DNA from 4 places in the Enterobacter sp. 3U4 genome. Region 3 is predicted to be linked to each of the others. Evidence: predicted binding sites of a transcription regulator. Region 3 holds the regulator's gene; each other region holds the start of a gene.
The links. The regulator LexA, encoded in region 3, represses DNA repair genes until DNA is damaged. The targets are predictions, from matches to a motif close to TNCTGTATGTACATACAGNA.

Region 1 (5,629 bases), 1.3 Mb from region 3:
CGCGACGGCCGAGGCCGACAGGAACCAGCCGGAAAGCGTGAGCAGGCCGATGCTGGCGAGCAGCGTGACAATAGCCAGCACAATCCCCAGCGTCAGCATCCATTTGTGGCGTTTATAGAGCGCAAGATAAGGCAGCAGAGCACGCATCAGATATCCTCCTGACGGTTCGCCAGCAGGGCGGCAAACGGTCCCTGCGCGGCAACGAGAGAGGCGTAATCGCCTTGCTCAACGATACGGCCGTTCTCCATAACCCATATCTGGTCCCAGTCGGCAATGCCTTCCAGCTGGTGGGTAACCATCAGGGTGGTTTGCTGCCGGGAGGCGGCGTTCAGGGCCTCCATTACGCGCTGTTCGCTATGGGCATCCAGGCTGGCGGCGGGCTCATCCAGCAGCATCAGCTGACATGGGTTAAGCAGGGCGCGGGCAACGGCCACACGCTGCGCCTGTCCAACCGACAGCCCGGCGGACTGGTCGCCGACAACGGTATCCACCCCTTGCGGGAGCAGGGGCAGAAACTCGCTGACCCAGGCGCGGTCGAGAACCGATTGCAGTTCATCTTCACGCGCGTCCGGGCGCGCCAGAAGCACATTTTCACGCAGCGTAGCGGCGGGAAGCTGCGGGTTTTGGCCTACCCAGCTGAGCTGTTTACGCCAGGCATCAGGGTCGAGTTTGCGCAGTTCGGTTTTGTTGATCCGCAGTGAACCCGTGTAGGCCATAAAACCGGATAGCGCATTCAGCAGAGAGCTTTTCCCGGAACCGCTGATGCCGACAAGGACCACGCGTTGCCCGGCAGGTAAGGTAAAGTTCAGCGGACCGGCGAGCACTTTGCCTTCGGGCGACAGAATGGAAAAGTCCTGCGCTTCAACGGTCACCGGATCTTTCGCATTCAGCGTTACGTCACCGCGCTCCGGGTGGGCCAGCGGCGTTTCCAGGAACGTTTTAAGGCTATCGGCGGCGCCAACCGCCTGAGCTTTGGCGTGATAGAAGGTTCCCAGATCGCGAAGCGGCTGGAAAAACTCCGGGGCCAGGATCAGCGCCAGGAAACCGGCAGAAAGAGTCACCGCCGTGCCGTAATGGCCGAAATCCAGCGCGCCGAGGTAGGAGAAGCCGAAGTAGACCGCCACGAGGGCTATCGACAGTGAGGTGAAGAATTCCAGTACGCCAGAAGACAAGAAGGCGAGGCGTAACACTTCCATGGTGCGCTGACGGAAGTCCTGTGACGCCAGGCGAATGTTTTCGGTTTCCGCTTCACCGCGGCCAAAAATGCGCAATGTCTCCATGCCGCGAAGACGATCGAGGAAATGGCCGCTCAGGCGACCCAGTGCCAGGAAGTTACGGCGGTTGGCATCCGCTGCCCCCATCCCGACCAGCGCCATAAACAGCGGGATCAGCGGGGCGGTGCCCATCAGAATCAGCGCAGCCATCCAGTTCACCGGGAAGATGGCGACCACGATCAGCAGCGGAACGAAGACGGCAAGGGCCATCTGCGGAAGATAGCGCGCGTAGTAGTCGTGCATATCGTCAATCTGCTCAAGGATCAGCGTCGCCCAGCTACCGGCCGGCTTTCCCTGGATCCACGCGGGCCCGGCTTCCTGAAGACGATCGAGCACCTGACGGCGGATCTCGTAGCGGATGTGCTGTCCGGCGTGAAAACCGACGCGCTCACGCAGCCATACCACCCAGGCGCGCAGAACAAAAATCAGGATCAGGACAATAAAGGGCAGCAGGAGCGCTTCGCGCGGGATGTTCTCCATGATCATGTGATTAAGAATGCGGGCCAGCAGCCATGCCTGGGCAACAATCAACAGACCGCTGACGAAACCCAGGAAACGGGAAATCGTAAGCCAGCGGCGGGAAATAACGCTTTGCTGTTTCAGCCAGCGTGTTAACTCTTGTTGACGGGTTTTTTCCATTGCGTACTTTGCAGGTGACGTTATTAGAAATTGGGCAGCGCAATGTTACAACGGGGAGACAATAAAGGCGACTTATCGCCGCCTTTATTTACGTTTGTTACTGACTTGTAAAGATTATTTACCTTGTTCAGCCAGTCCATCGAGGTAGCATTCAGCGTCCAGCGCGGCCATACAGCCGGTGCCCGCAGAGGTAATTGCCTGACGATAAATGTGATCCATCACGTCGCCGGCCGCGAATACGCCCGGGATGCTGGTTTGAGTCGCATTACCGTGAATGCCGGACTGCACTTTGATGTAGCCGTTTTCCAGCTCCAGCTGACCGTCGAAGATTGCGGTGTTCGGGCTGTGACCGATGGCCACAAACAGACCCGCCACTTCCAGCGTTTCGACGTTATCGGTGTTCTGGGTATCACGGATACGCAGACCGGCAACGCCCATCTGGTCGCCTGTCACCTCTTCCAGGGTGCGGTTGGTATGCAGCACGATGTTGCCACTTGCCACTTTATCCATCAGACGTTTGATCAGGATCTTTTCTGCGCGGAAGGTTTCGCGACGGTGAATCAGGTGCACTTCAGAGGCAATGTTCGCCAGGTAGAGTGCTTCTTCCACAGCGGTGTTGCCGCCGCCGATGACCGCGACTTTCTGATTGCGGTAGAAGAAACCGTCGCAGGTTGCGCAGGCAGAGACGCCGCGGCCTTTGAACGCTTCTTCAGATGGCAGACCGAGGTAACGGGCAGAGGCACCGGTGGCGACGATCAGCGCGTCGCAGGTGTATTCGCCGCTGTCGCCCGTCAGGCGGAACGGACGGTTCTGCAGATCGACCTTATTAATGTGGTCGAACAGAATTTCGGTTTCGAATTTGGCGGCATGCTCGTGCATACGTTCCATCAGCAGCGGCCCGGTCAGGTCGTTCGGGTCCCCTGGCCAGTTTTCCACTTCGGTGGTGGTGGTCAGCTGACCGCCTTTTTCCATACCGGTGATAAGTACCGGGTGCAGGTTAGCGCGTGCAGCATAGACCGCTGCGGTATATCCCGCAGGTCCAGAACCAAGGATTAGCAGCTTACTGTGTTTGGCCGTGCCCATGAGATCCCCATTGTTGTTGGCAGACATTTGGCTGGATTGTAGGGAATTTGTTGCCGTAAAAAAAGAGCACAGCAATTTTGATATCAATCTGTGTAATAGCCACGGACGATGAATGAGGCGCTATAACATCACATTTTTCCAGAAAAGCGGTCGTTTGTAAGGCAATAAAATGAGGATTAATACCCTGCCGCAATGAATATCCGGCATGTTGTACTAAAAAAAGATGTTTTGCTTTGACAATCCCCTGCGCTTTTGCGAAAACATTCAAGGAAGAAAAAAAACCGCGTTAACCGTATGCCGCATAGGCATGCACGTAAATGCCATTTTTACCGGGTCAGTGAAATCTACGCATGGCGTGGACAGACGCCATACGTGATGTCGGTGACTGCCTTCGGGCAACGGTCTTCTTACCAACAGAACCCGAATCCGCATCGCGTCTATAACATAATCAGGCGATGTGATGACTAACGGGTACAGGCTCTGAACAGTGATGTGCACAGGGTCCAGGCAGGAGTAGGGAAGGAATACAGAGAGACAATAATAATGGTAGATAGCAAGAAGCGCCCTGGCAAAGATCTCGACCGTATCGATCGTAACATTCTTAATGAATTGCAAAAGGATGGGCGTATTTCCAACGTCGAGCTTTCAAAACGTGTGGGACTTTCCCCGACGCCGTGCCTTGAGCGTGTGCGCCGACTGGAAAGACAGGGTTTCATTCAGGGCTATACGGCTCTGCTGAACCCGCATTATCTGGATGCCTCACTTCTGGTATTTGTTGAGATTACTCTGAATCGTGGTGCGCCGGATGTGTTTGAGCAATTTAACGCCGCTGTACAAAAACTTGAAGAAATTCAAGAGTGTCACCTGGTGTCCGGTGATTTCGACTACCTGTTGAAAACCCGTGTGCCTGATATGTCCGCCTACCGTAAGCTTCTGGGGGAAACCCTGCTGCGTCTGCCAGGCGTGAACGACACCCGTACCTATGTGGTGATGGAAGAGGTCAAACAGAGCAATCGTCTGGTTATTAAGACGCGCTAACACGGAACAGGTGCAAAATCAGCGTAGTTTGATTACACTCCTGTTAATCCATACAGCAACAGTGCCGGGGAGTCCCGGCGCTGTTGTCCGTTTTAGCAAAAAGGCAGGAAATGCCTGATACCTGGAGAGCCTTTTTTGAGCCAGGAATACACTGAAGACAAAGAAGTCACACTATCGAAGCTAAGCAGCGGACGTCGTCTCCTCGAGGCTTTGCTGATTGTTATTGCCCTTTTTGCCGTCTGGCTGATGGCTGCCTTACTCAGTTTCAACCCCTCAGATCCCAGCTGGTCACAAACTGCATGGCATGAGCCTATCCATAATTTAGGCGGTGTCCCCGGTGCCTGGCTTGCGGACACGCTGTTCTTCATTTTCGGTGTGATGGCCTACACCCTTCCCGTCATTATCATTGGCGGATGCTGGTTTGCATGGCGTCATCGTCAGAACGATGATTACATCGACTATTTTGCCGTATCGCTGCGCCTGATTGGCGCGCTGGCGCTGATCCTCACCTCGTGCGGGCTGGCGGCAATCAATGCGGATGATATCTGGTACTTCGCCTCTGGCGGGGTGATCGGCAGCTTACTCAGTTCTGCGCTGCAGCCTATGCTACACAGCAGCGGGGGCACGCTGGCGTTGCTGTGCATTTGGGCGGCCGGGCTAACGCTGTTTACCGGCTGGTCCTGGGTTAGCATTGCCGAGAAAATTGGTAGTTTTATCCTCACTATTCTGACCTTCGCCAGCAACCGTACCCGCCGTGACGATACGTGGGTTGATGAAGACGAGTACGAAGAAGAAGAGGAAGATAACGCACCTGTGCAGCATCGCGAGTCTCGTCGTGCGCGTATTCTGCGCGGTGCGCTGGCGCGTCGTCAGCGTGTTGCTGAGAAATTTGCCAACCCCCTGGGCCGTAAAACCGATGCGGCGCTCTTCTCCGGTAAACGCATGGATGAAGACGAGCAGGTGGCGTATCGTGCTGCGGGTGTCGCAGTCGATCCTGACGATGTGCTCTTCTCCGGCAGCCGGGCCACGCCTGGTGACTTCGACGAATACGATCCGCTGTTAAATGGCCACTCGGTTACCGAGCCGGTTGCGGCAGCCGCAGCCGCGACGACCGCTGCGCAGGCGTATGCCGCGCCAGTCGATGCAGTGATGCCATCCGCGCCGGTTTCGCCGCCGGAATCCGTTATTCAGCAGCCTCAGGTTGACTGGCAAACTGCGCCAGGCGTTCATACGCCGGAGCCTGTTATCGCGCCTGAACCTGAAAGCTACATCCCCGTGCAGCAGGAGCAGTGGCAGCAGCCTTATCAGCCGCCGCAGCCTGCGTATGAGCCGCAAGATTACCCGCACTATGAACAGCCTGTGGCCCAACCTTATCAGGAATATGCGCCTGAACCGGTTGAACCCGTGCAGCCTTATGTAGAGCCGCAGCCTGAACCTGAAATCGTGGAAGAGGTAAAACCCTCTCGTCCACCAATGTATTATTTTGAAGAAGTCGAAGAGCGTCGTGCGCGTGAACGCGAGCAGCTTGCTGCCTGGTATCAGCCTGTACCTGAACCGGTGCAGGAGCCAATTGCGAAAGCGCCTTCTGTTTCCGT
Region 2 (5,629 bases), 620 kb from region 3:
TGAGGCCGAGATGAAAAACATCAGACTTAGACATAGGTGACTCCTCTGTGGGTCGGTTAGTCAGAAGAAGTAAAACGGTACTTTACAGAAGCAGTAAGCATAATTTCGTGACGCATCTCACCATGAATGAAAATGATTGCATTGATTTTCCATCAAAAAGTGATTTACATCACATTAACAAGTTATATCGTCAGGTGCTGCACAAAAGATAGACCGTTTAAGGCACTGTGAGTTGTTAACCTGGTGTCTATATTTACCTTTGCGCTAACTGATTGGTACGGAGAATGCCATGACTGAAAAAACCGGTTTTGCACCTGCTGCGGCCCCACATGCTTCAACCATCGTGTCGACGCCAGAAGCGGCAATTACCGCGGGCGAGACCTCCATTCCCTCGCAGGGGGAGAATATGCCTGCTTATCACGCCCGGCCAAAATCGGCAGACGGCCCGCTGCCCATCGTGATTGTGATTCAGGAGATATTTGGTGTTCACGAACACATTCGCGACCTCTGCCGCCGGCTGGCGCTGGAAGGGTATCTGGCCGTTGCGCCAGAGCTCTACTTCCGTCAGGGCGATCCGAACGACTACAGCGATATTCCCACCTTGCTCAGCAACCTGGTCAGCAAAGTCCCGGACGCGCAGGTGCTGGCCGATCTCGACCACGTCGCGAGCTGGGCGGCGCGCAACGGCGGGGATCCGCATCGTCTGCTGGTCACCGGTTTCTGCTGGGGCGGACGCATTAGCTGGCTGTATGCGGCGCATAACCCGCAGCTCAAAGCCGCTGTCGCCTGGTACGGAAAACTGGTAGGTGAAAAAACGCTGAATTCACCGAAACATCCGGTTGATATCGCCACCGAGTTGAATGCCCCCGTGTTAGGGCTTTACGGCGGTCAGGACACCGGTATTTCGCTGGATTCGGTAGAGACCATGCGCCATGCGCTCCGTGCGGCAAATGCGAAGGCGGAGATTGTGGTCTACCCGGATGCCGGGCATGCGTTTAACGCCGATTATCGTCCGAGCTATCACGCGGAATCGGCCAAAGACGGCTGGCAGAGGATGCTGGGGTGGTTTAGCCAGTACGGCAGTAAGAAAGCGTAATAACAAAAAAGCCCGGTGGCGGCTACGCCTTACCGGGCCATCCAGCACCTACGCCTGACGCAAATTCTGCGCCGCTTTTACCATGTTGGCGAGCGCGGCGCGCGTCTCCGGCCAGCCGCGGGTTTTCAGGCCGCAGTCCGGGTTCACCCACAGACGTTCCGCCGGAATGCGCTGGGCCGCTTTTTTCAACAGGGCTTCAATCCACTCCACGCTCGGCACGTTCGGGGAGTGAATGTCGTACACGCCCGGCCCGATTTCATTCGGGTAGTCGAACTCTTCAAACGACTCCAGCAGCTCCATGTCTGAGCGCGATGTCTCGATGGTGATTACGTCGGCGTCCAGCGCGGCAATCGAATCCATGATGTCGTTAAATTCGCAGTAACACATGTGGGTGTGGATCTGGGTGTCGTCCTTCGCCACCGCGGCGTTGATGCGGAACGCCTCCACGCCCCATTGCAGGTAAGCATCCCAGTCGCTACGGCGCAGCGGCAAGCCTTCGCGCAGGGCCGGTTCGTCAATCTGAATAATACCAATGCCTGCGGCTTCCAAATCCGCCACTTCATCACGCAGCGCCAGCGCGATTTGCTTCGCAATAGTTTCACGGGTCACGTCTTCGCGCGGGAAGGACCAGCAAAGAATCGTCACCGGACCGGTAAGCATGCCTTTTACCGGCTTGTCGGTCAGGGACTGCGCGTATTTTGCCCACTCCACGGTGATCGCTTCCGGACGGCTGACGTCGCCGATCACCACCGGCGGCTTCACGCAGCGGGAGCCGTAGCTCTGCACCCAGCCGTTCTGTGTAAAGACGAAGCCGTCAAGGTGCTCACCGAAGTATTCCACCATGTCGTTACGCTCGGCCTCACCGTGCACCAGCACGTCCAGCCCCAGCCGCTCCTGCTCGATAATCGCCTGCTTGATGTGTTCGGCGATACCGGTGCGGTAGTGATTCGCATCCAGGTTGCCCTTTTTGAAGTCCAGACGCAGGCCGCGGATTTCGGTGGTTTGCGGGAAGGAACCAATGGTAGTGGTCGGCCACGCAGGCAGGTTGAAGCGGGCACGCTGCGCTTCGGCGCGCACCTCATACGGACTCTTACGCTGGCTGTCCTGGGCGGTGATGGCCGCCAGGCGTTTTTCCACCGCCGGATTGTGCACGCGTGCCGAGTGACGACGCGCCTGGATCGGGGCGCTCCATTCGGTAATCGCCGCCGTGTCGCCGCTGTTCAGCGCGTCGCGCAGCAGCGTCAGCTCTTCGCATTTTTGCAGGGCGAAGGCAAACCAGCTTTTCACCTCGGCATCCAGGCGGGTCTCCACGCTCAGATCGATCGGGCTGTGCAGCAGGGAACAGGAAGAGGCCACCCATAGCTCACGTTTGCCGACGATGTCTTTTATTTGTGCGTATTTCTCGGTGAGATCGGCACGCCAGACGTTTCGACCGTTAATCAGGCCAGCGGACAGCAGCCAGTCTGCGGGCAGGCGCTTGTGCAGCTCCAGCACATCATCTTTACCGTGTACAAAGTCTACATGCAGGCCCTGCACCGGCAGCGCGGTAATAGTGTTCAGGTTCGGCGTCACGCCTTCAAAATAGGTCGTCAGCAAGAGTTTTACCTGACCGGTGAGCGCGTCATACGCCGGTTTGAAGGCATCGAGCCATGCCTGCGGCAGTTCGAGCACCAGCGCGGGTTCGTCGATTTGCACCCACTGAATGCCGCGTTTGCCCAGCTCAATCAGCACCTGTTTGTAGACCGGCAGAATATCCTTCAGAAGGCTGAGTCGGTCAAACGACTCGCCTTTTACTTTGCCCAGCCACAGGTACGTCACCGGCCCAAGCAGCACGGGTTTCACCTGGTGGCCCTGCGCCAGCGCTTCGTCCACTTCATCCAGAAGCTGCGTCCAGGTCAGTTTAAACTGCTGGCCTTTTACGAACTCCGGCACCATATAGTGATAGTTAGTGTTAAACCACTTAGTCATTTCCGCCGCTGCCGCTGGCTCACCCGTTGGCGCACGGCCACGGCCGATGCGGAACAGGGTATCGATATCTACCGATCCATCTTTGTTCTGATGACGAGCCGGCACGTTGCCAAGCAGCAGGCTGGTCGTCAGAACATGGTCGTACCAGGCGAAATCGCCCACCGGCAGCAGGTCAATGCCCGCCTGTTTTTGCTGCTCCCAGTGACGGGCGCGCAGCTCGCGTCCCACCGCCAGCAGTTCTTCGCGGGTTGCGTTCCCAGCCCAGTAGCTTTCTTGCGCTTTTTTCAGCTCGCGACGCAGGCCAACGCGAGGGAAACCGAGAGTGTGATTGCGGATTGTCATGGTGTACCCCTTGTGAAATTCGTTATTTAGACGTCCAGATGTTTACACTTCTATAATTGGCAGGTACTGTATATTCCTCAAGCGCAAAATGTTCATGGCGAAGTGAAGGACTTTCATGATCGAGATAAAACACCTGAAAACGCTACAAGCGTTGCGGAACTGCGGCTCGCTCGCGGCGGCGGCGGCCACGCTGCACCAGACCCAGTCCGCCCTTTCTCACCAGTTCAGCGATCTGGAACAACGCCTCGGCTTCCGTCTTTTTGTGCGTAAGAGCCAGCCGCTGCGCTTTACGCCCCAGGGCGAGATCCTGTTGCAGCTGGCGAATCAGGTCCTGCCGCAGATCGCCAGCGCGCTGCAGGCGTGTAACGAACCGCAGCAGACAACGCTGCGTATCGCCATTGAGTGCCATAGCTGTATTCAGTGGCTGACCCCCGCGCTTGAGAACTTCCGCCAGAAGTGGCCGCAGGTGGAGATGGACTTTAAATCCGGCGTGACCTTTGACCCGCAGCCCTCGCTGCAGCAGGGCGAGCTGGATCTGGTGATGACGTCCGATATTCTGCCGCGCAGTGGCCTGCATTATTCGCCGATGTTTGATTATGAAGTGCGCCTGGTGCTGGCGCCGGACCACCCGCTGGCGGCCAAAACGCGCATCACGCCGGAAGACCTGGCGACGGAAACGCTGCTGATTTATCCGGTCCAGCGCAGTCGTCTGGATATCTGGCGCCACTTCCTGCAGCCCGCGGGCATTAGCCCACAGCTGAAAAGCGTGGATAACACCCTGCTGTTGATTCAGATGGTGGCGGCCAGAATGGGTATCGCGGCGCTGCCGCACTGGGTGGTAGAGAGCTTTGAACGCCAGGGTCTGGTGGTGACCAAAACCCTGGGTGAAGGACTGTGGAGCCGACTGTACGCCGCCGTGCGCGATGGCGAGCAGCGTCAGCCGATTACGGAGGCGTTTATTCGCTCAGCGCGGAACCACGCGTGCGACCACCTTCCGTTTGTGCGGAGCGCGGAGCGACCCAGCGGCGATGGACCCACAGCGAAGCCAGGATCACCGCTCCCCCAATAAGGAAGCTTGGCCAGTGAGGCTGTTGCTGCCAGATGGCGAGGTTGACCAACAGCCCAGCCGGGACATGCACGTTGTTCATGATCCCCAGCGTACCGGCGTCGACCTGCGTCGCGCCGTAGTTCCACATGAAGTACCCCAGCCCTGACGCCACCACGCCCAGCCAGACCAGAACGCCCCACTGCACGGTGGTTGTCGGCAGTTTTTGCGGGTTACCGAGCATAAACCACGCCGCCACCGCGACAATCGCGGCTCCCATGTAGAACCAGGCGAACGCATTATGCTGCGGCATCGGACGGGTTTCCATCAGGCGTTTGTAGCCCACCATGCCGATGGCGAAACTGATGTTGGCGAGCTGGACGAACATCAGCCCGGTCCAGAAGTGATCGCTCACTTTGTCGTAGCGAATAATCGCCGCGCCGATCACCGCCAGCGCCGCGCTCAGCAGGTATCCCCAGCGAAGACGGCGTTTACTCAGCAGATCGTATATCAGCGTGATGTAGAGCGGCGTCAGTACGGTAAAGAGCAGGAATTCCGAGACGGACAGATAGACGTAAGCCCGGAAGCTGAACAAGTACATGATGCCGAGCTGCATCGCCCCCACCAGCATGTACAGCACGATCGTTTTCAGCGACTGTCCGCGCGTGCGCAGAAACGGCAGGAATACCAGCGCCGCCAATCCCACGCGCATCAGCACCGAGAAGTAGCTGTCGACTGAACCGGCAAGGTATTCGCCAATCAGGCTAAAGGAGAAGGCCCACAGGATAGTGGTGATAATGAGTAGCGCCACAATGCTTGTCTCTCAGAAAGAAGGAGAGGCATTGTAGCGAACTCTTTAGTTGACATCTGAGCAATAAACAATCAAATGAAGATTATTCAAGGAACAGCTTGCGCAGGTATTTCGGTACCGCGTTGTCAGCGTTAGAACCAATCACCTCCAGCTCCGGGTGCAGATCTTTCAGACGCTGATGTGCGTTCTGCATGATGCAGCCCTTGCCCGCCATCGACAGCATTTCGGCATCGTTCATGCCGTCACCAAAGGCGATACAGTCTTTAAGCTCGAAGCCCAGACGTTTCGCGACCGCTTCCAGGGCGTGGCCTTTGGAGACGCCACCCGCCATTACTTCCAGACAGGTGAGCGTTGAGAAGCTCACGTT
Region 3 (5,629 bases):
GGCACAAGCGTGATGGGACGGGTTCCTCCGCGCAGCATCGCCTGGATGGTCATCGACAGCGTGCCGGTCTTCGGATCGAGCAGACGTCCGGTACGGGAACGACCGCCCTCAACGAAGTACTCGACGGAATAGCCGCGGCTAAACAGCTCGCCCAGATACTCGCGGAACACGGTGGAGTAGAGCTTGTTGCCCTTGAAGGTACGACGAATAAAGAAGGCGCCCAGGCGGCGGAAAATCGGACCTGCTGGCCAGAAATTCAGGTTGATACCGGCAGCAATGTGCGGCGGTACCAGCCCCTGGTGATAGAGCACGTAGGAAAGGAGCAGGTAGTCCATGTGGCTGCGGTGGCAGGGAACATAGACAATCTCATGGCCATCATGCGCCAGTTGGCGTACACGCTCGGCGTTATGAACGTTGATGCCCTGATACAGGCGGTTCCAGGTAAAACCGAGAATGCGATCGGACAGGCGAATCATCTCGTAGGAGAAGTTCGCTGCAATCTCTTCCATCAGCGCAATGGCGTTCTGCTGGGCTTTCTCATGCGAAATTTTCTTGCTGCGCGCTTCGTCTTCAACGGCGCGGGCAATCGCTTTGGATGCCAACAGCTTGTTGAACAGATCCTGACGCGCCGGGAGACGCGGCCCTACGGCAGCCAGGCGCTGACGGGCGAAGTGCATACGCGCCACGCGCGCCAGTTTTTGCGCGATGATCTTGTCCGTGCCGTGCTCGTCCGCCATTCGACGCAGCGAAACGGAAGGGGAGAAACGCACGAAGCTGTCGCGTCCCAGCCAGGAGACCGCGAAGAACTTCTGGATGCCGTTAAGCATGCGCAGCGGCGGATTCTCTTCACCTTTTTCACGGCCCGGACGACGACCAAACATCACCGATACCGGCACCATCTGCACATCCAGATCGGGATTGCTGCGGTGCAGGTCGAGATAGTCGTGGAACAGCTTGATGGACTCTTCTTTTGGCGTGTAATAGGTAAACACGCGAGGTCCACCGTGAATGAACACGTAGCGCGGCAGCAATGTACCGTCAACTTCCAGCGGTTCAAGCGGGTCAGGTAAATCATGCGCCAGACACTGGGCGCGAAGCGTCAGTAAGTCAGCCTTCGAGTTATAAGGCAAAACGTACATAATGGGACGTGACGTATCGAGCCCCAATTCCAGCGCGGGTTCTGCTGGGATAGACTTGCTTTTTACCAGGATGCTTAATGGTAAATTAAGTAATTTGTAGTAAATTCGTGGCCAGCCGGACATAAACGATGTAAAGCCTCTGGTTAATAATGCAATTGCGGCGCAAGGATAACAGAAAGCGCGCAAAATTTCTGTTGTTACCCGTCATACTTCAGGCTGTAGCGAAACGCGCTACAGTTCCTGTTACTGACGCTTTTTTTCATAAAAGGTTCTTTTAATGGCCAATAATACCACTGGGTTAACGCGTATCATCAAAGCCGCCGGTTATTCATGGAAAGGTTTCCGTGCCGCGTGGATCAACGAAGCCGCCTTTCGCCAGGAGGGCGTCGCCGCTATCATCGCGGTGATCGTCGCCTGTTTCCTTGATGTTGATGCTATTACCCGCGTACTTCTTATCGGTTCCGTGCTTCTGGTGATGATAGTGGAAATTCTTAATAGCGCTATTGAAGCCGTTGTTGATCGCATTGGTTCCGATTTCCACGAGCTTTCTGGCCGCGCAAAAGACATGGGCTCTGCTGCCGTGTTGCTGGCGATTATCACTGCCGTTATCACCTGGGTCACGCTGCTTTGGTCACATTTCCGATGAGCCTCGAGGAATAATTAAGTCCCTGGTTTTTTGTGCAGTTTTTGGTTCCAAAATCGCCTTTGACTGTATATACTCACAGCATAACTGTATATACACCCAGGGGGCGGAATGAAAGCGTTAACGACCAGGCAACAAGAGGTGTTTGATCTCATCCGGGATCATATCGGCCAGACGGGTATGCCACCCACGCGTGCGGAAATCGCGCAGCGTCTGGGCTTCCGTTCTCCGAATGCTGCTGAAGAACACCTGAAAGCGCTGGCGCGTAAAGGCGTGATTGAGATTGTTTCAGGTGCGTCACGCGGCATCCGCCTGCTGGTGGAAGAAGAGACGGGCATTCCGCTGATAGGCCGTGTTGCTGCTGGTGAGCCTTTACTGGCTCAGCAGCACATTGAAGGCCATTACCAGGTCGATCCTGGCATGTTCAAACCGAGCGCTGATTTCCTGCTGCGCGTTAGCGGTATGTCGATGAAAGACATCGGCATTCTTGACGGCGATCTGCTTGCGGTGCACAAAACGCAGGATGTGCGAAACGGCCAGGTGGTTGTGGCGCGCATTGATGACGAAGTGACGGTTAAGCGTCTGAAAAAACAGGGTAACAGCGTACAGTTGCTGCCTGAAAACAGCGAGTTTTCACCCATTGTGGTCGATCTCCGCGAACAGAACTTCTCTATCGAAGGACTGGCGGTTGGGGTGATCCGCAACGGTGAATGGCTGTAACCTCTTCCCGACAGGCTATGGCACCGCTGTAGCCTGATTCATTCCCCACTCCCGGTATTTTTTCATGTCACTGCTGACGGCATCCGATAAGGCATTGTGGCGTCTTGCTCTGCCGATGATCTTCTCCAATATTACGGTTCCCTTGCTGGGTCTGGTCGATACTGCCGTTATTGGTCATCTTGATTCGCCTGTTTATCTTGGCGGCGTGGCGATTGGCGCGACGGCAACCAGCTTCCTGTTTATGCTGCTGCTCTTTTTGCGCATGAGCACCACCGGGCTCACGGCACAGGCTTATGGTGCAAAAGATCCGCTGCGTCTGGCGCGCGCGCTGGTGCAGCCGCTGATCCTCGCGCTTGGCGCGGGGGCGTTAATCGTTTTATTACGTACTCCCCTGATCGACCTTGCGCTCCATGTTGTTGGCGGCAGCGAGGCGGTATTAGAGCAGGCGCGACGTTTCCTTGAAATCCGCTGGCTCAGCGCACCCGCCTCGCTGGCTAACCTGGTTCTGCTCGGGTGGCTACTGGGCGTGCAGTACGCCCGTGCACCAGTGATTTTGCTGGTGGTAGGCAACCTTCTCAACATTGTGCTGGATGTCTGGCTGGTAATGGGCCTGCATATGAACGTGCAGGGCGCGGCGCTGGCGACGGCAATTGCCGAATACGGAACCTTTATCATTGGTCTGTGGATGGTCTGGCGCGTGCTGGCGATGCGCGGGATCTCCCTTGCGCAGCTCAAAACCGCATGGCGCGGCAATATCCGTAAGCTGCTGGCCCTCAATCGTGACATCATGCTGCGCTCGCTGCTGCTTCAGCTCTGCTTCGGCGCGCTGACGGTTTTCGGGGCTCGGCTGGGGCCAGAAATCGTTGCGGTCAATGCAGTATTGATGACGCTTCTGACCTTTACCGCCTACGCGCTGGACGGTTTTGCCTATGCGGTTGAAGCGCATTCCGGACAGGCGTACGGCGCGCGCGAAAGCGGGCAGCTTCGGGACGTCTGGCGGGCAGCCTGCCGTCAGTCTGGGCTGGTGGCGCTGGCGTTCGGCCTGGTTTACGCCTGCTTTGGTGAGCAGATCGTTGCATTGCTTACGTCTCTTCCTGCGCTGCGCGAGCTGGCGAGCCACTATCTCATCTGGCAAGTCGTCTTACCGGTGGTCGGCGTCTGGTGTTATCTGCTGGACGGCATGTTTATTGGTGCGACGCGCGGGGCTGAAATGCGCAACAGCATGGCGGTCGCAGCGGCAGGGTTTGGCCTGACGCTGCTAACGCTTCCCTGGCTGGGTAATCACGGCTTGTGGCTGGCCCTGGCCGTTTTCCTCTCGCTGCGAGGGATATCGCTGGCTTTTATCTGGCACCGCCACTGGCAAAACGATACCTGGTTCTCTTCACGTCACGATATATCGTGACGGTTAAAGATTCCGAATATGAAATCAACTGCCGAATCCTTAACTACAATAATTATCACGTCCAGCAGAAAAGAACGTAACGGACGTTACGACCCGACGCTTAACTAAGAGGACACGATGATGAATAAAGATGAAATCGGCGGCAACTGGAAGCAGTTCAAAGGTAAAGCGAAAGAAAAGTGGGGTAAGCTGACCGATGACGATATGACCGTCATTGAAGGTAAACGCGATCAGCTTGTCGGTAAAATTCAGGAACGTTACGGCTACGCGAAAGATCAGGCGGAAAACGAAGTCAAAGACTGGGAAACCCGTAACGACTACCGCTGGTAACGCTGAATAACCCACAGGGCGGCTCAAGGCCGCCTTTTCTTTTGCCGTTAACGCGGCTTTTTCTTCACCAGAATAGAGTGGTCGTGCTGACAGGCGTCCTGATGACGGCAGGCTTCCACTTCCACGCACGCGGAACAGAGCCCGTGCGCCTCAATCACGTTATGACGCAGGGCAAAACCCATTTTCGCCGCCAGCGTATGCATAATATCTTCCACGCCTTCCGCTGCCTCTTCTTTCACCACGCCGCAACGGTCACAGATAAACATCGCCGACGTGTGGGTGGGCTGATCGAACAGATGGCACAACACATAGCTGTTTGTGGACTCAACTTTATGCACGAATCCTTGTTCCAGCAGGAAATCCAGTGCGCGATAGACGGTCGGTGGTTTCGCCTGCGGCTCGCTTTCGCGGAGCAGGTCGAGCAGATCGTAGGCGCTGATAGCACCCTGCTGCAGGCTCATCAAACGTAAGACTTCAAGGCGCTGCGGAGTCAGGCGCACATTGCGTTGCGCACACAGCTTTTCGGCCTGCGCTAACAGCTCTTTTGTGGACTTATCCATTTAGCACCCCGGATGTTATAGGACGGAAAACCCCCACTTTATCATGTTCTGCTAAAAACGCCGAGATCCGCCAGTCTGTGCTATACCTGACCCATTGCAAACCGGGAAATAAACAATGAAAAAACCTGACTGTATTCGGCACTGGCGCGACGTGGAAGGCGCGGATGATTCGACCTATCCAGATAGCGATGAGCTTTTTTCTATCGGCGCCCCGTTGGCTCGCAAGCTTGGGCTCGGGCGCATTGGTATCCATCATGAGCGTTTACCGCCCGGGCGCAGGACGTCCTACCCGCATGCGGAAAGCGATGAAGAAGAGTTCATTTATGTGCTCGAAGGTTATCCAGAGGCGTGGATTAATGGCTATTTATGGAAGCTTGAACCGGGCGACAGCGTGGGGTTTCCTGCCGGAACCGGGATCTGCCACACCTTTATCAACAACACGGAGGAAGAGGTGCGGTTGCTGGTCGTAGGCGAGGCCAACAAGAAGCACAATCGCATCTACTACCCCCTCAACCCGGTGTATGCCGCCACGCGGGAAGATCGCTGGGTAGACCATCCCCCACAGTTTTTTGGGCCGCATGATGGAAAACCTGGGAAAAAATAATTTCCTCTTCTATAAATATTGAGGGCCGTCACAAAATATAACAGGCCGTAAGGGAGTTTTACTTAGGGATAGAAATAGCGGGTCTTTTACTACTTATTCACAGCAATAGTTCGTTCCTGTTTGGGTGATAACAGACAGGGGTTATTTCATAACAGACTATAACGGGCATACTGTGAAAAAAAATTTTAAATTTTCGGTGGTGAGTATCGCTGTTTCCTTGTTTATGGCAAA
Region 4 (5,629 bases), 680 kb from region 3:
GGTCAATGATGTATGCCTTTGTGGCACTGGATACGGATGGCCGCACGGTCAAAGGCATTACGTATTACGACCAGGGCGAAACGCCGGGGCTGGGTGGCGAAGTGGAAAACCCTAACTGGCGGGCACAGTTTGTCGGTAAGAAAGTGCTCGACGATAACGGTCTGCCTGCGCTGAAGGTGATGAAAGGGGCGGCACGTCCCGGTGACGACTACGCCGTTGACGGGCTCTCCGGCGCCACGCTCACCTCAAAAGGCGTGCAGCACAGTTTTGATTTCTGGATGGGCGAGCTGGGCTTTGGTCCTTTCCTGAAAAACGTACGTGAAGGAGCGCTGAACAATGGCTGATACCGGTGAACTGAAAGAAGTCAAAAAGGTGCTCATTGGCCCACTGCTCGCCAATAACCCGATCACGCTGCAGGTGCTGGGCGTCTGTTCAGCCCTGGCGGTGACGACCAAGCTGGAAACGGCGGTGGTGATGACGCTGGCGGTCACGCTGGTCACGGCGTTTTCGAGCATGTTTATCTCGATGATCCGCCACCACATTCCCAACAGCGTGAGGATCATCGTGCAGATGGCGATCATCGCCTCGCTGGTGATCGTGGTCGATCAGCTGCTGCGCGCCTTCGCCTATGAAACCTCCAAACAGCTCTCGGTGTTTGTCGGGCTGATCATCACCAACTGTATCGTCATGGGGCGTGCGGAAGCCTACGCTATGAAAATGCCGCCGCTGGCGAGCTTTATGGACGGTATCGGCAATGGACTGGGCTACGGCGCGATCCTGCTTACCGTGGGGTTCCTGCGCGAGCTGATTGGCAGCGGCAAGCTGTTTGGGATCACGGTGCTGGACACGGTGCAAAACGGCGGCTGGTATCTGCCAAACGGCCTGTTCCTGCTGGCCCCTAGCGCATTTTTCATTATCGGTTTGCTGATCTGGCTGATTCGTACGTTGAGACCAGAGCAGCAGGAAAAGGAGTAACCGACAATGGCTCATTACCTGAGTTTGTTTGTGCGCGCGGTGTTTGTTGAAAACATGGCGCTCGCGTTTTTCCTCGGCATGTGTACGTTCCTTGCGGTTTCCAAAAAAGTGTCGACGGCATTTGGTCTCGGTATCGCGGTCACCGTTGTGTTGGGGCTTTCGGTTCCGATTAACAATCTGGTGTACAACTTCGTGCTGCGGGACGGCGCGCTGGTGGAAGGGGTTGATCTCAGCTTCCTGAACTTCATCACCTTTATCGGGGTGATCGCGGCGCTGGTGCAAATACTCGAGATGATCCTCGATAAGTACTTCCCGTCGCTGTACAACGCGCTGGGGATCTTCCTGCCGCTGATCGCGGTGAACTGCGCCATCTTTGGCGGCGTCTCGTTTATGGTTCAGCGTGATTACAACTTCAGTGAATCCGTGGTGTACGGGTTTGGTTCCGGCATCGGCTGGATGCTGGCGATTGTCACCATGGCGGGGATCCGCGAGAAAATGAAATATGCCAACGTGCCTGCGGGTCTGCGCGGCTTAGGGATCACCTTTATCACCACCGGTCTGATGGCGCTGGGCTTTATGTCCTTCTCCGGTGTGCAGCTATAAGGGCTAACAGATGGAAATTATTCTTGGCGTGGTGATGTTCACGCTGATTGTACTGGTGCTGTCAGGACTCATTCTGGCGGCGCGGGCGAAGCTGGTGAATTCCGGCGACGTGGTGATTGATATTAATGACGATCCGCAGAATCAGATCCGCACGCCTGCGGGTGACAAACTGCTCAACACGCTCTCAGGGAACGGTATTTTTGTCTCCTCAGCCTGCGGCGGCGGCGGCTCCTGCGGACAGTGCCGCGTGACGGTAAAAGAGGGCGGCGGCGATATTCTGCCCACCGAGCTGGCGCATATCACTAAGCGTGAGGCAAAAGAGGGCTGCCGTCTGGCCTGCCAGGTCGCAGTGCGTCAGAACATGAAGATTGAGCTGCCGGAAGAGATCTTCGGCGTCAAAAAATGGGAGTGCGAGGTTATCTCCAATGATAACAAAGCCACTTTTATTAAAGAGCTGAAGCTGCGGGTGCCAGAAGGGGAAGATGTTCCGTTCCGCGCCGGAGGATACATTCAGATTGAGTGTCCTGAGCATACCGTCGCCTATGCGGACTTCGACGTGCCGGATGAATACCGCGCCGACTGGGATAAATTCAATCTCTTCCGCTTTGTATCAAAGGTAAAAGAGCCGACGCTGCGCGCCTACTCGATGGCCAACTACCCGGAAGAGAAGGGCATTATCATGCTCAACGTGCGTATCGCCACGCCGCCACCGAATGTCCCGGATGCGCCGCCGGGCGTGATGTCGTCATACATCTGGTCCCTGAAGCCGGGAGATAAAGTGACCATCTCCGGTCCGTTCGGGGAGTTCTTCGCGAAAGATACCGACGCGGAAATGGTCTTTATCGGCGGCGGTGCCGGTATGGCCCCGATGCGCTCGCACATTTTTGACCAGCTCAAGCGGCTCGGCAGCAAGCGTAAAATCAGCTTCTGGTACGGGGCGCGCTCGCTGCGCGAAATGTTCTACGACGACGAGTTTGAACAGCTGGCGCGTGAAAACCCGAATTTTACCTTCCACGTTGCGCTCTCCGATCCGCAGCCGGAAGATAACTGGACGGGCTACACGGGGTTCATCCACAACGTGCTGTATGAAAACTACCTCAAACAGCACCCGGCGCCCGAGGACTGCGAGTTCTATATGTGTGGTCCGCCGATGATGAACGCCGCCGTGATTAAGATGCTGAAGGATCTCGGCGTCGAAGATGAGAACATCATGCTTGATGACTTTGGAGGCTGATGATGCTGACCTTTCTGGCAACCTTTGTGGTTTTTGTGCTTGTCATCTTCGGCATGTCGTTAGGCTGGATCGTTAAGCGGAAAAGCATTCAGGGCAGCTGCGGCGGTATTTCCTCCATTGGTATGGAGAAGGTCTGCGACTGCCCGGAACCGTGCGACGCCCGCAAAAAACGCATGGCGCGCGAGCAGCAGCGCATCATTTAATCTGCCAGGTCGGGTAAGGCAAAGCCGCCACCCGACAATTCTCACGCCTACTTCTCAATCCTCATTTATTTACTGTATACTTATCCAGTAATGAGTGAGGGCTTACTATGCGCAAAATAATCCATGTTGATATGGACTGCTTTTTTGCCGCAGTGGAGATGCGTGACAACCCGGCGCTGCGGGAAATTCCCATCGCCATTGGCGGCAGCCGCGTTCAGCGTGGTGTCATCAGCACCGCCAACTATCCTGCGCGCAAATTTGGCGTGCGAAGCGCCATGCCGACGGCGATGGCCTTAAAGCTTTGCCCTCATCTCACGCTTCTGCCCGGCCGGTTTGAAGCCTATAAAGAGGCTTCCCTTCACATTCGGGAAATCTTCTCCCGCTATACCTCTCTGATAGAGCCGCTGTCGCTGGACGAAGCCTATCTGGATGTGACCGACAGCGTGCACTGCCACGGCTCCGCCACGCTGATGGCTCAGGAGATCCGCCAGACGATTTTCAACGAGCTGAACCTGACGGCGTCTGCGGGCGTCGCGCCCGTTAAATTCCTTGCCAAAATTGCCTCGGATTTAAATAAGCCCAACGGCCAGTACGTCATCACGCCGGAAGAGGTGCCTGCATTTTTAAAAACGCTGCCGCTCGGCAAAATCCCCGGCGTGGGGAAAGTTTCCGCCGCAAAGCTGGAAAGCATGGGGTTACGCACCTGCGAAGACGTGCAGCGCAGCGATCTCGCCATGCTGCTTAAGCGCTTTGGAAAGTTTGGCCGCGTGCTGTGGGAGCGCAGCCAGGGGATTGACGATCGCGATGTGAACAGCGAACGGCTGCGGAAATCCGTCGGCGTTGAGCGCACCCTCATTGAAGATATTCATGACTGGTCTGAATGCGAAACTATTATCACGGAACAGCTTTACCCCGAGCTGGAACGACGCTTAAGCAAGGTGAAGCCGGACCTGCTCATCGCCCGACAGGGCATCAAGCTCAAATTCAACGACTTCCAGCAGACCACGCAGGAACACGTCTGGCCGCGTCTGAATAAAGACGATCTTATCGCGACGGCAAAAAAGGCATGGGAAGAGCGCCGGGGCGGGCGAGGGGTGAGGCTGGTGGGATTGCACGTTACGCTGCTGGATCCGCAGTTAGAGCGGCAGCTGGTATTGGGATTGTAAAAAAGCCCGGAGCGCTACGCTTACCGGGCCTGCGTTTTTCACCCTCTCCCTTTGGGAGAGGGCTGGGGTGAGGGAATTACTTAGCAGGGATCGCCTTCAGCAGTTCAGTCAGCAGCGTCCAGTAGTGACCAACGCTTTCGATATGAACCTGCTCATCCGGCGAGTGCGGACCGGTAATGGTTGGCCCGATAGAAACCATGTCCATGTCCGGATACGGTTTCTTGAACAGACCACATTCCAGACCCGCGTGGATCACCTGAATGTTCGGCGTGCTGTTGAACAGACGCTGATAGGTTTCACGCACCAGCGCCATCACCGGAGAACTTGCATCCGGCTGCCAGCCCGGGTAGCTGCCTTTTGCTGACGTTTTCGCGCCCGCCAGCGTACCCAGAGATTCCAGCATGCTCACCACGTACTCTTTACCGCTGTCGATAAGGGAACGGATCAGGCAGATGATCTCCGCGCTGTCGTCGCCCATGGTCACCACGCCCACGTTCAGTGAGGTTTCCACCACGCCTTTCGCCACGTCAGAGTTGCGGATCACGCCGTTTGGCGTCGCGTTCAGCAGTTGAACGAAGGTGTCACGAGACTGCGCGGTCAGCGCGGCTTTATCTGTAGAAACAGATTCCAGCACCACGGTCAGGTTTTTCTCTTTCGCCGACAGTTCGTTTTTCAGGATATCCAGGTATACGGTGGAGAGTTTTTTCAGCTCGTCCGCTTTTGCCGCTGGAACCGCTACGGTGGTGAATGCTTCGCGCGGAATCGCGTTGCGCAGGGTACCGCCGTTGAAGTCCACCAGACGCAGATCCAGCTCGGCCGCATGGCCTGCCAGGAAGCGAGCCAGCAGCTTGTTGGCGTTGCCCAGACCCAGGTGAATATCGCCGCCGGAGTGGCCGCCTTTCAGCCCTTTCAGCGTCAGCTTGAAGGTCTGGAAACCGGCAGGAATCGCTTCGCGCGACAGTGGCAGGGTAGAGATGAAATCAATCCCGCCCGCGCAGCCCATGTAGATCTCACCTTCTTCTTCAGAGTCGGTGTTGATCAGAATATCCGCCTGCAGCCAGTTCGCCTGCAGACCGAACGCCCCGTCCATGCCCGCTTCTTCGGTCATGGTCAGCAGCACTTCCAGTGGACCATGCTCAACGCTGTCGTCGGCCAGCACGGCCAGCGCAGAGGCCATACCGATGCCGTTATCCGCGCCCAGGGTAGTGCCGCGCGCTTTCACCCAGTCGCCGTCGATGTACGGTTGAATCGGGTCTTTGGTGAAGTCGTGAACGGTGTCGTTGTTCTTCTGTGGCACCATGTCCAGGTGCGCCTGCAGCACAACCGGTTTACGGTTGTCCATGCCTGCGGTGGCAGGTTTGCGGATCAGAATGTTGCCAACCTGGTCACGTTCCGCATGCAGACCTTTTTCCTTCGCCCAGCCCATAATATGTTCGGCAAGCTGTTCT

Region 1: RVY89_RS11525 (DNA translocase FtsK 4TM domain-containing protein) is a predicted target of LexA. The motif match lies at 4,073-4,092, and genes of this name have one in related genera.
Region 2: metR (HTH-type transcriptional regulator MetR) is a predicted target of LexA. The motif match lies at 3,471-3,490, and genes of this name have one in related genera.
Region 4: dinB (DNA polymerase IV) is a predicted target of LexA. The motif match lies at 3,086-3,105, and genes of this name have one in related genera.

What each region holds. Positions count from the first base shown of each region.
Region 1 is NZ_CP136665.1:2,406,712-2,412,340, reverse strand. Features, by position in the region: gene cydC (heme ABC transporter ATP-binding protein/permease CydC) at 1-147, opposite strand, end outside; gene cydD (heme ABC transporter permease/ATP-binding protein CydD) at 147-1,913, opposite strand; gene trxB (thioredoxin-disulfide reductase) at 2,028-2,996, opposite strand; gene lrp (leucine-responsive transcriptional regulator Lrp) at 3,540-4,034, shown strand; gene RVY89_RS11525 (DNA translocase FtsK 4TM domain-containing protein) at 4,170-5,629, shown strand, end outside.
Region 2 is NZ_CP136665.1:4,347,000-4,352,628, reverse strand. Features, by position in the region: gene udp (uridine phosphorylase) at 1-34, opposite strand, end outside; gene RVY89_RS20690 (dienelactone hydrolase family protein) at 290-1,096, shown strand; gene metE (5-methyltetrahydropteroyltriglutamate--homocysteine S-methyltransferase) at 1,145-3,406, opposite strand; gene metR (HTH-type transcriptional regulator MetR) at 3,522-4,475, shown strand; gene RVY89_RS20675 (carboxylate/amino acid/amine transporter) at 4,363-5,262, opposite strand; gene yigL (sugar/pyridoxal phosphate phosphatase YigL) at 5,345-5,629, opposite strand, start outside.
Region 3 is NZ_CP136665.1:3,723,262-3,728,890, reverse strand. Features, by position in the region: gene plsB (glycerol-3-phosphate 1-O-acyltransferase PlsB) at 1-1,262, opposite strand, end outside; gene RVY89_RS17790 (diacylglycerol kinase) at 1,417-1,785, shown strand; gene lexA (transcriptional repressor LexA) at 1,894-2,502, shown strand; gene dinF (MATE family efflux transporter DinF) at 2,567-3,904, shown strand; gene RVY89_RS17775 (CsbD family protein) at 4,025-4,234, shown strand; gene zur (zinc uptake transcriptional repressor Zur) at 4,282-4,794, opposite strand; gene RVY89_RS17765 (cupin domain-containing protein) at 4,910-5,398, shown strand; gene RVY89_RS17760 (conjugal transfer protein TraF) at 5,571-5,629, shown strand, end outside.
Region 4 is NZ_CP136665.1:3,048,022-3,053,650, reverse strand. Features, by position in the region: gene RVY89_RS14695 (Na(+)-translocating NADH-quinone reductase subunit C) at 1-344, shown strand, start outside; gene RVY89_RS14690 (NADH:ubiquinone reductase (Na(+)-transporting) subunit D) at 337-975, shown strand; gene nqrE (NADH:ubiquinone reductase (Na(+)-transporting) subunit E) at 982-1,578, shown strand; gene nqrF (NADH:ubiquinone reductase (Na(+)-transporting) subunit F) at 1,589-2,812, shown strand; gene nqrM ((Na+)-NQR maturation NqrM) at 2,812-3,015, shown strand; gene dinB (DNA polymerase IV) at 3,123-4,181, shown strand; gene pepD (cytosol nonspecific dipeptidase) at 4,258-5,629, opposite strand, start outside.